DNA from 3 places in the Ochrobactrum sp. AP1BH01-1 genome. Region 1 is predicted to be linked to each of the others. Evidence: predicted binding sites of a transcription regulator. Region 1 holds the regulator's gene; each other region holds the start of a gene.

The links. The regulator PhoB, encoded in region 1, activates phosphate uptake and scavenging genes when phosphate is short. The targets are predictions, from matches to a motif close to TGTCATNNANCTGTCAT.
Region 2: phnC (phosphonate ABC transporter ATP-binding protein) is a predicted target of PhoB. The motif match lies at 1,509-1,525, and genes of this name have one in related genera.
Region 3: J9800_RS05865 (DUF1045 domain-containing protein) is a predicted target of PhoB. The motif match lies at 1,475-1,491, and genes of this name have one in related genera.

The regions. Positions count from the first base shown of each region.
Region 1 covers NZ_JAGPOU010000005.1:283,902-287,180, forward strand. Annotated here, with positions in the region: gene pstB (phosphate ABC transporter ATP-binding protein PstB) at 1-90, shown strand, start outside; gene phoU (phosphate signaling complex protein PhoU) at 152-874, shown strand; gene phoB (phosphate regulon transcriptional regulator PhoB) at 994-1,680, shown strand; gene J9800_RS19200 (cell wall hydrolase) at 2,327-3,277, shown strand.
Region 2 covers NZ_JAGPOU010000001.1:1,037,501-1,040,779, reverse strand. Annotated here, with positions in the region: gene J9800_RS04890 (hypothetical protein) at 1-125, opposite strand, end outside; gene J9800_RS04885 (MFS transporter) at 168-953, opposite strand; gene tnpB (IS66 family insertion sequence element accessory protein TnpB) at 1,107-1,400, shown strand; gene phnC (phosphonate ABC transporter ATP-binding protein) at 1,609-2,418, shown strand; gene phnD (phosphate/phosphite/phosphonate ABC transporter substrate-binding protein) at 2,415-3,263, shown strand.
Region 3 covers NZ_JAGPOU010000002.1:94,181-97,459, forward strand. Annotated here, with positions in the region: gene J9800_RS05855 (aldose epimerase family protein) at 1-475, shown strand, start outside; gene J9800_RS05860 (sugar kinase) at 476-1,393, opposite strand; gene J9800_RS05865 (DUF1045 domain-containing protein) at 1,737-2,468, shown strand; gene J9800_RS05870 (alpha-D-ribose 1-methylphosphonate 5-triphosphate diphosphatase) at 2,472-3,279, shown strand, end outside.

The sequences.
Region 1 (3,279 bases):
AATCTGGTGGAAGTGGGCGACACGGAAACCATGTTCACCGCGCCGACCGAAAAGCGCACGCAGGATTACATCACCGGACGCTTCGGCTGATCCGGAACTGCGCTCAACAGACAGTGCGGCTTCCCCGCAATTTATATTACGAGGTCTTACTATGCCGTCTCAGCATACCGTTCGCTCCTATGATGAGGAATTGAAGTTTCTCACCCACAAGATCGCCGAAATGGGCGGACATGCAGAACGCATGGTCGAGCAGTCGGTCACCGCTATCGTCAATGCGGACAATGCGCTCGCACAGCGCGTCATCTCCGACGATCTCATTCTGGATGCCAGCGAACGCGAGATCGACGACAAGGCCGTGATGATCATCGCCAAGCGCCAGCCCATGGCCGTGGACCTGCGCGAGATCATCGGCTCGATCCGTATTTCAGCCGATCTGGAGCGCGTCGGCGATCTCGGCAAGAACATTGCCAAGCGTGTTGCTGCCGTTTCGGAATCGCGCCAGCCGGTAAAGCTCTATCGCGGTCTGGAAACGCTGGCCGAACTGGCACTGACCCAGCTGAAAGACGTTCTCGACGCTTATGCATCGCGTTCGGTGCAGCAGATCAACGTCGTTCGCGACCGCGATGACGAGATTGATGCCATGTATACGTCGCTGTTCCGAGAACTGCTTACCTACATGATGGAAGATCCGCGCAATATCTCCGCCTGCACGCATCTTCTGTTCTGCGCCAAGAATATCGAGCGCATAGGCGACCATGCGACCAATATCGCGGAAACCGTTTATTACATCGTGACCGGCCTGCAAATGCCGGCTGAGCGACCCAAGGAAGACCTGAGCCACGGTATTGTCGTGGATGAGGCGCGTAAACCCTGAACTGCATCCGACCGGACCTCGGAGTCCTGCGGTTGAGAATGTGTGAATAGCGCGGCGGCACGCGGTCGATTGGGGGGATTGTATCCACCGCCCGCCGAATTTGGATAGGGAAATACTGGATGTCACAGGCACCCAAAATCGCTGTGGTAGAAGACGAAGAGGCGCTGAGCGTTCTGCTTCGCTACAATCTTGAAGCAGAGGGCTACCAGGTCGATACAATGCTGCGCGGCGACGAGGCCGAAATCGCATTGCGCGAGAATGTGCCGGATCTGCTCATCCTCGACTGGATGCTGCCGGGTGTTTCGGGCATCGAGCTTTGCCGCCGCTTGCGCCAATGGCCGGAAACCGAACGCCTGCCGATCATCATGCTGACGGCGCGGGGCGAGGAAAGCGAACGTGTTCGCGGCTTGAGCGTCGGCGCTGATGATTATGTCGTAAAGCCATTTTCAACGCCGGAACTTCTGGCGCGCGTCAAGGCGATGCTGCGCCGGTCCAATCCGAGTATCCTCTCCCATGTGCTGAAAGTGGGCGATCTTGTTCTCGACCGTCAGCAGCATCGTGTTTACCGCAAGGAAAAGGAGGTCCGTCTCGGACCGACGGAATTCCGGCTGCTCGAATATTTCATGATGTCGCCTGGCCGTGTCTTCTCGCGCAGCCAGCTTCTGGATGGCGTTTGGGGGCCCGACATCTATGTGGATGATCGCACGGTGGACGTCCATGTCGGACGGCTGCGCAAGGCGATCAATGTCGGTCGTGCGCTCGATCCGATCCGCACCGTTCGCGGCGCCGGTTATTCTTTCGGTTGATCGACACAGTCATTCAAACTCTCAAATACAGCTCTTGATCGGCCCGCCACGTCCCTCGTGGCGGGTCGTCTTGCTGGTGATCACTCACGCGGTTCGCTGACCCGATTCGCATTGGCATGGCCGAAAACCGGCGCCAGTCACCCGATTTCACACGTTGTTACAAATGTGTCTCCAAAGTTGAAAGGGATAGGCGGAACCCACGGGAAACAGAATTTCCGCAGATCATTTCAAGCACTGGGAATGTGGATTGAAAAACTGTCCAAGAAGAAGCGAATTAAGGCAGCGATAAGGCGTGTATTGAAAGAATTTGAATCCCATGAAATCAATATCTTACCTGAATTCGCAATTCCCGTTAAGAAATTATTAATATATTTTAAGGGGTTGTAGGCATATTCGCATTATCGATTCGAAATTGTTTGCGGGCTGTCCAACCGCTTCCATCATCGTTGGGATTTGACCCTTCGCCTTTTTTTGGCCTAAAAATTCCAAAACCTTGAATTCGATTGAGCGACAGTAGGGCGTGTGATTTTTGATCTTCGTCCTCTTTGACTTGCACCGCAGTCAGACATTCGCATGCATCGTTTCAGATGTATTCGCCTGAGTGGATGACTGGATCAGTTAAGGGTCCTAACATGAGATTGAGCCATTGACGCGCGCCGCGAAGTGGAAATTGCCCGTTCTTATCGGGCTGCTGGTCGCGCTTTTCGCGGTCACCGGCTGTACGACGACCGGAAACACGGGAAAAGCCAATTCGGAAAAGATGGCGGCAAGCCATGTCAAGTCCGTCAATGGCGTGAAGACCTATACCTACACGGCACGTGACAAGGAATGCCTTGAACGCGCAATGTTCTTCGAGTCCAACCGTTCGAGTTCCGATGGGCTTCTCGCTGTCGGCACCGTCGTCATGAACCGTCTCGCATCGGGCCGGTATCCTGATACGATTTGCGGCGTCGTCGGCCAGAAGAACCAGTTCGCGCCCGGTGTTCTCACCCGCAAGATGGATTCCAAAGCGCTGCCCGATGTTCAGGCCACTGCCGACGCAGTGTTGAAGGGCCAGCGTCATCCAAAGCTCAAGAACGCCATGTTCTTCCACACGGCGGGCCTGAGGTTCCCATACAACAACATGCACTATGTGCTCGTTGCTGGCGGCAATTCCTTCTACGAAAAGCGCAATCGCGACGGCTCGCTGCAAAATCCGGTCCCGCAGGAACCATACAACCTTGCTCTCGCCTATTCACCGCAATCGCCTTCCGTTCCGCAGGATGCATCCTACGACGTGACCCTGCCGCAGACTGGTCCGGTTCCGGGAACAGAGCCAACCGTTCAGGTGGCGCTCGCAGAAGCTGCAAAGGCTCAGGACGCAGAACAGAATACCGGTGCCGGTCCACAGGCTCGTGGTGACCGTCTGGCCCGTCATCGCGGTATTGCGGCGGCTCGAGAGGAGCAGCAGCCCGTGCAGGTGGCCTCCTACCAGTCGCAGTTCGATACTTCTGCTCCGCAATCGGCTTCGCTCGGTTATGCCCTCGCAAGCCAGAAGCAGGCCGACGCGATCGGCGCGCTTCTCCTGTCTCAGGACCGGCCGGAAGCGCCGCTATAATC
Region 2 (3,279 bases), on a different contig from region 1:
GTCAGGAAGGCGATCATTAAACCTGTAGCGGGGCGGTCGGCCAAGGTCCGCACTCCCCAGACAAGATAGACGCCGGTGAGCATCACGTAGGCCGCTCCGAACACTGCCCCGCCGAGGAGTACCATAGCAGGCGTCCCAGCCCCGGAACCAAAGCTCAGGATGGCTGTCTACATCAGGACTAGAAATGTCCAGTGGACAGGCACCAGTCCGAAACGCGCGATGCAGCCACCCGCCCATATGCCCGTTATCCCGCCGAGACCGATGCAACTCCATAGGAGGCTGACGCCCGCCGGTTCCCAAGCTGGTTGCCGCGACACGACCTCGCCGCCGAATGACCAAACCGCCGTACTCGCCGCGCCCATCAAAAACGTTGCAGCGATCAGGCGCAGCAAAGATGTGGACGTGACCGGCGCTCCGGCAACTCTCTTACCAGTCTGAGCATTCGGTAACAAAGCTGCGGTGATAACTGCCAAGATCGCCGCCATGGCTGCAAAGATGGCAAAGCCTAGTCGCCATTGTTCCGCCATAGCAAGAGCGATGGGACCCGAGAGGGCCACGCCGACGCTTGCCCCGGCATTGATTGTTGTGTTCGTCCCATCCTGGCCGGACGGCGGGACAGCCGCCGCCACGACCGCGGCCATCGGCGGCGACGCCAGCCCGGTGCTGGCGCCGGCCACCATCACGGAAATAGCCAGAATTAGCGCAGACGGTGCCAGCGCAATGCCCGCCATGCCAATGGCCGCGACTATCGCGGCTATGGTTGCGACCACCGTGGCTCCGACCCTTTCGGTAAGATAGGCGGAGGCGATGATAGTGACACAATAGGTGGCGAAGGCACTACCCGCGATTGCGCCGCGCAATTCCGGACCAAGCGCAAGATCCGCGCCGATCTGAGGCAAGAGCAATCCGAAGGCAAACCGGGCGAACCCGTAGCTGTAGCGGCTTGCCAACATAAGCGCCTCTGCTCGCAAACATCGGCATTTTCTGCTCGAATTATCTGACAATGGAGCGGGCGTCGTGCTCACGCTCTTTGCCAATGTGCTCGCAAACATCCGGGTCTGCTTGCAAACATCCGCCACGTGCTCAGATTAATTGCCAGCGACGGCATGGTCAAACCGGGACGCCTGCCTGTCGTAGTTGCTCGGTCAGCTGACGGGAATATTCGGGATCAAGGGTGCCCGCCAGGAAGGCGCGGATATACGGACATGCGCTGTGGCTTTCCCTCCTTGGCGCTTCGGGTGCAGGAGGTTCTGCAGCATGATCCGTTGTCAGGGCATCTCTTCGTCTTCAGGGGCCGCAGATCGGATATTTTGAAGATCATCTGGCATGATGGTCTGGGCGCCTGCCTTTTTACCCGGCGGCTGGAGAAGGGCCGGTTTATCTGGCCGAATATGGGATAGCATCCGTCAAGGTGGTGTAGAATTGGGACCGGGCCGTCATGATCAGGCGGCTCTGGGTGAAATTTCTCCATCGCAGCTACGCGAGGAGGTAGAGCTGAGTTTAAGTGCTGTCATTGAAGTTTCACGAGCCTGATAAACGGACGTCATATGTCGCCCATAGTGATGCAAATATTCAATCGATGCACCACTAACGATCAGGATTATTGTGATGCTGGCTCTGAACGGAGTTGCCGTGACCTATGCCAACGGCACCCAAGCTTTGAAGACAACGACATTGACGTTCAACCAGGGTCAGTTCGTCGTGCTCCTCGGTAGATCCGGCGCAGGCAAATCTACCCTCATCCGGACACTCAACGGCTTGGTTGCGCCGACGTCTGGTTCGATCACTTCTAACGATATTGGTGCTCTGGATGCGGAAACTAAGCTTCGCATTCACCGAAGGCGAACTGGGATGATATTCCAGCAGCACCAACTCATAGGGCGCTTGAGCGCGCTCGACAACGTCATGACGGGCCGCCTGGGCTACCACTCTGGCTGGCGTACGTTGTTCCCTATGCCGCGTTCGGATCGAAGGCTGGGGTTGGAATGCCTTGAACGCGTAGGCCTTCTTGATAAGGCTCTCGTCAGGGCGGATCAACTATCCGGCGGTCAGCAGCAACGGGTGGGCATTGCGCGCGCGCTGGTCCAGAAGCCCCAACTGGTCCTTGCAGATGAGCCCGTTGCAAGTCTGGACCCTGAAACGGCTGTCGAGGTCCTGTCGCAGCTTCGCGAAATATGCACAGCCGACGGCATCACTGCTGTGATCAGCCTTCATCAGATCGATCTAGCTCGCCGGTTCGGCGACCGGGTCATTGCTATGCGCGACGGGGAAGTGGTTGCGGACGCCGCTGTCGACGAACTGACCGATCAAATGTGTGCGTCGATCTACCGCAGCGCCCCAAGAAATCCGACCACAACACAAGATTTGTCCAACTACGAGTATGATCAACCTTTAGCTGCCATGGAGGCCGCATTATGAAGAAGCTTCTGTCCCTCGCATTCCTCGCCGTTCTTGGCTGGAGTTCGTTGGCGCATGCTGGCTCAAATCCAGAGACATTGCGCGTCGCGTTGCTACCGGACGAGAACGCCGCCACTGTCATCAAAAACAATCGTCCTCTCGAGGAGTATCTTGAGAAGACACTCGGTCGGGAGATTGAACTGATCGTAACGACCGACTACTCGTCAATGATCGAAGCGATGCGTTTCGGCCGGCTTGAGTTGGCTTATTTCGGGCCGCTCTCTTACACGCTCGCGAAAACCAAGGCTGATATCGAGCCTTTCGCAGCACTTATGAAGGATGGCGAAACTACCTATCGCGCTGTAGTTGTCGCCAATGCAGAGGCTGGCATCGAAAGCCTTGAAGATGCAAAAGGGAAAAAGGTCGCGTTTGGGGACGTGGCTTCCACCTCAAGCCACCTTATCCCGAAATCTATGCTGCTTAAGGCCGGAGTTGAGGCTGGAAAAGACTATAGCGAGAACTTCGTAGGGTCGCATGATGCCGTGGCTATTGCAGTGCAGAATGGCAATGCTCAGATTGGCGGACTTTCGTTGCCCATCTACAATTCAATGGTCGCTCGTGGCACCATTGATCCTAAGAAAGTTATCGCCCTCGCCGAGTCCGATCCGTTCCCGCAGTACCCCTGGACCATGCGGTCGGATCTTGACACTTCGTTGAAAGAGGCGATCACCAAAGCCTTCATCGACCTTAAAGACGAAAAGGTATTGGCATCCTTCAAAGCCGATGGGTTCGCTCCGATCGATGACAAAGCCTACGACGTCGTCCGTGAGCTCGGTAAAGTGCTGAACTTGGACCTGAGTCAGTAAGGCGCGTTCGAGACAG
Region 3 (3,279 bases), on a different contig from region 1:
GGGCGATATTCTCGATCACCAGCTTAAAATCGAGGCCGATGCCTATATGCCGGTCGACGAAGCTCTCATTCCAGACGGACGCGTGCTGCCGGTCAAGGGGACGCCGTATGATTTCCGTGAGTTCCGCCCGATTCGCTTCGAGGAGAACGGCGCTCAGGTCCAGTATGACAGTAATTTCTGCCTGGCGGCTGCTCGCGGGCCATTGCGCCCCTGCGCGTCGGTGAAGGGCGCGCGCTCCGGCATCCGCCTCGATATTTCGACGACAGAACCGGGCGTTCAATTCTACGCGGGCAACACCATGGCCAATGACTGCATCGGCCTTATGGGCAAGCCTTATGGAAAACATGCGGGCTTCTGCCTGGAGCCGCAGATATGGCCCGGATCGCTGGAATATCCTTACTTCCCACAGGCAATATTGCGTCCGGGCGAGATTTACGCCCAGACCAGCCATTTCAGCTTTTCGCGTAAAGAATAATCAGTCTGCGAAGGCGGCGCGTGCGGTTTCCATCGGGGCAAGCGCGCCGCGTATCTCGACCACGCGGGCTGCAACCAGATGCGCCTTGCGGGCTGCCTCCACCGGGGCAAGCCCGTTCAGGCGCGCTGCGAGATAGGCACCGTTGAAACTGTCGCCTGCGCCCGTCGTGTCGACTGCCTGTGCCGCGACTGATGGCACCAGCACTTTTTCATCGCCCGTGATAACGAGGGCGGGTTCCGTGCCGTCCTTGACGACGATCTCTTTTACGCCAAGCCCGGCAAGGCGATCCGCGCAGGCTTGGGCGTCCTTGTCGCCGAAGAGCGCCTGTTCGTCTGGGAAGGTGGGCAGCGCAATATCGGCGATGCGCATTGCTTCGCTGATGATGTCCTGCGCGGCCTTGCGGTCCGGCCACAGCTGGTGGCGGAAATTCGGGTCGAAGGCGATCCGCGAACCCGCGGCGCGGCATTGCCGCAGGACGTCGAAGAACGTTTCGCGATGCTCGGGCAGAATGATAGCAACCGAAATACCCGAAAAATAGATGATGTCGCGGCCTGTCAGGCTTTTTTCCAGGGCTTCGCGATCGCTGGCGAGACGCCTTGCGGCGGCGTCGCTCCGCCAATAGGTGAAGGAGCGCTCGGCACCGTTGAGCGTGATTGCGTAAAGGCCAGGATGCAGCCCGTCGATGATGGGGCTATGGGCGATACCGATACCGTTGGAGGTCAGGAACACGCGCTGTTTCTGGGAAAAGCTGTCCTCGCCAAAGGCAGACACATATTCCACCGGGTAGGACTTTTCCATCAGCGCCCGCATGTACCACGCAGTGTTCAGCGTATCGCCCGCAAAACCCATGCGCCACTGGTCGCCTTCATTGCCAGAAAGCTCGATCATGCACTCGCCGATAGACGCAAATCCGCCCATTTCAGTCTCCTCACTTTCAATGGGACTAACGCCTATACTAATTTGCCGCTATGTAAAATTGGTTTGTCGGCATTTCGCTTCTGTCATCTGGCCTTTATCGACTTGCCACATTCATTGTGTATGCATCCGCCGACCGCATCGCTCTCAAAAAGGGACAGCTTTCCGGAAGTGCGATGCATTGCCTGATATTTATGGAGTTCCGCTGACGTCGTGTCGCGAACCTCGCCTGGAGCGGTTCCTGTGTTAACGGAATCGTTGGAACCGCTCTAACTGTTTGTTTTTGCCGCATTTCCGAACGCAAAACCGTTTCACACTTTTGCTGGAAATGCTCTAAGGATTTGACATGCGTTACGCGATCTATTTCACGCCGCCGTCCAACGATGCGCTTTTGAAGGTTGCCGCAAACTGGCTCGGGCGCAACGCGTTCAGCGGCGAGCCGGTGAAGATGCCGGCGATTCGCTCGCTCGCGACCGATGAGATCGTCCGGCTGACCGAAGAGCCGCGCCGCTACGGATTTCATGCGACGATGAAGGCTCCTTTCCGTCTGGATGAAAAACACACCGAAAACGACCTGCTTTCGGCTTTGATGCATTTCGCATCGTCGTCATCGCCCGTCATCATTCCCCGCCTGAAGCTGCACGCGATAGGACCGTTTTTCGCGCTTGTACCGGAAGAACCCGTGGCCGAGTTGAACCAGCTTGCCAACGATGTCGTGGTTGCCTTCGACCGGTTTCGTGCGCCGCTCAATGAGGATGAAATTGCGAAGCGACGGCCGGAACGTCTCAGCGAGGCACAGCGACACAATATCGAGCGCTGGGGCTATCCCTATGTCTTTGAGGAGTTCCGCTTTCATATGACCCTGACCGGTCCCGTGGAAGAGAAAGACCGCCCGCGGGTGGAGCGAACACTGGATGAATTCTTCACGCCGCTGCTGGACGATGCTGTGGAGGTTGCGAATCTCGCTTTGTTCGTGGAACCTGAGAAGGGAGCGCCTTTCGAGATTCATTCGCTGCATCCCCTGACCGGTGGCACGGCAGCGCCTGCCCGGACCTCACGAGCGGTTGGGAGGCCGTAACCAATGGGAAACGAAACCGTTCTGCGCAATGCCCGCATCGTGCTCGCCGACGATGTTGTCCTCGGTTCGCTGAAGCTCGTGGATGGCAAGATCGCCGATATCTCCGCAGGTGCATCCAATACGGGCGAGGATATGGAAGGTGACTTCCTGACGCCCGGACTGATCGAACTGCACACGGATCATCTCGAAGGGCACTATGCGCCGCGCCCGAAAGTGCGCTGGAACCCGATTGCCGCCGTGCAGGCGCATGACGCCCAGATTGCTGCCTCCGGGATCACCACCGTTTTCGACGCGCTACGCATCGGCTTCGATGATGACGCCGAAACGGGTATCGATGATATGCGCAAGCTTTCTTCGGCGATTGCCGAGGGCCGCGCGGCTGGCCGCTTGCGTGCCGACCATTTCCTGCACTTGCGCTGCGAGGTTTCAGCGCCCGACTGTCTTCCGGCATTCGAGCAGTTCGGCAACCAGCCGCTGGTCAGGCTGGTGTCGCTGATGGACCACGCGCCTGGACAGCGCCAGTTTACGGATATCGAAAGCTACAAGACCTATTTCCTCCGCAAGCTGAAATTCTCGGAAGAAGAGTTCAGGCTCTATTGCGAGCGACGTATTGGCCAGTCGCAGCAATATTCCGCGCCGACGCGCAAGGCGATTGCCGAACTGTGTCATCAGCGCGGGGTCATTCTGGCAAGCCACGACGACGCAACGGTAGAGCATGTGGCGGAGGCGCAGGCCCAGGGAATACGTGTCGCCGAATTTCCAACGACCCACACGGCTGCGAAGGCGTCAAAGGATTCGGGAATGTCGGTTC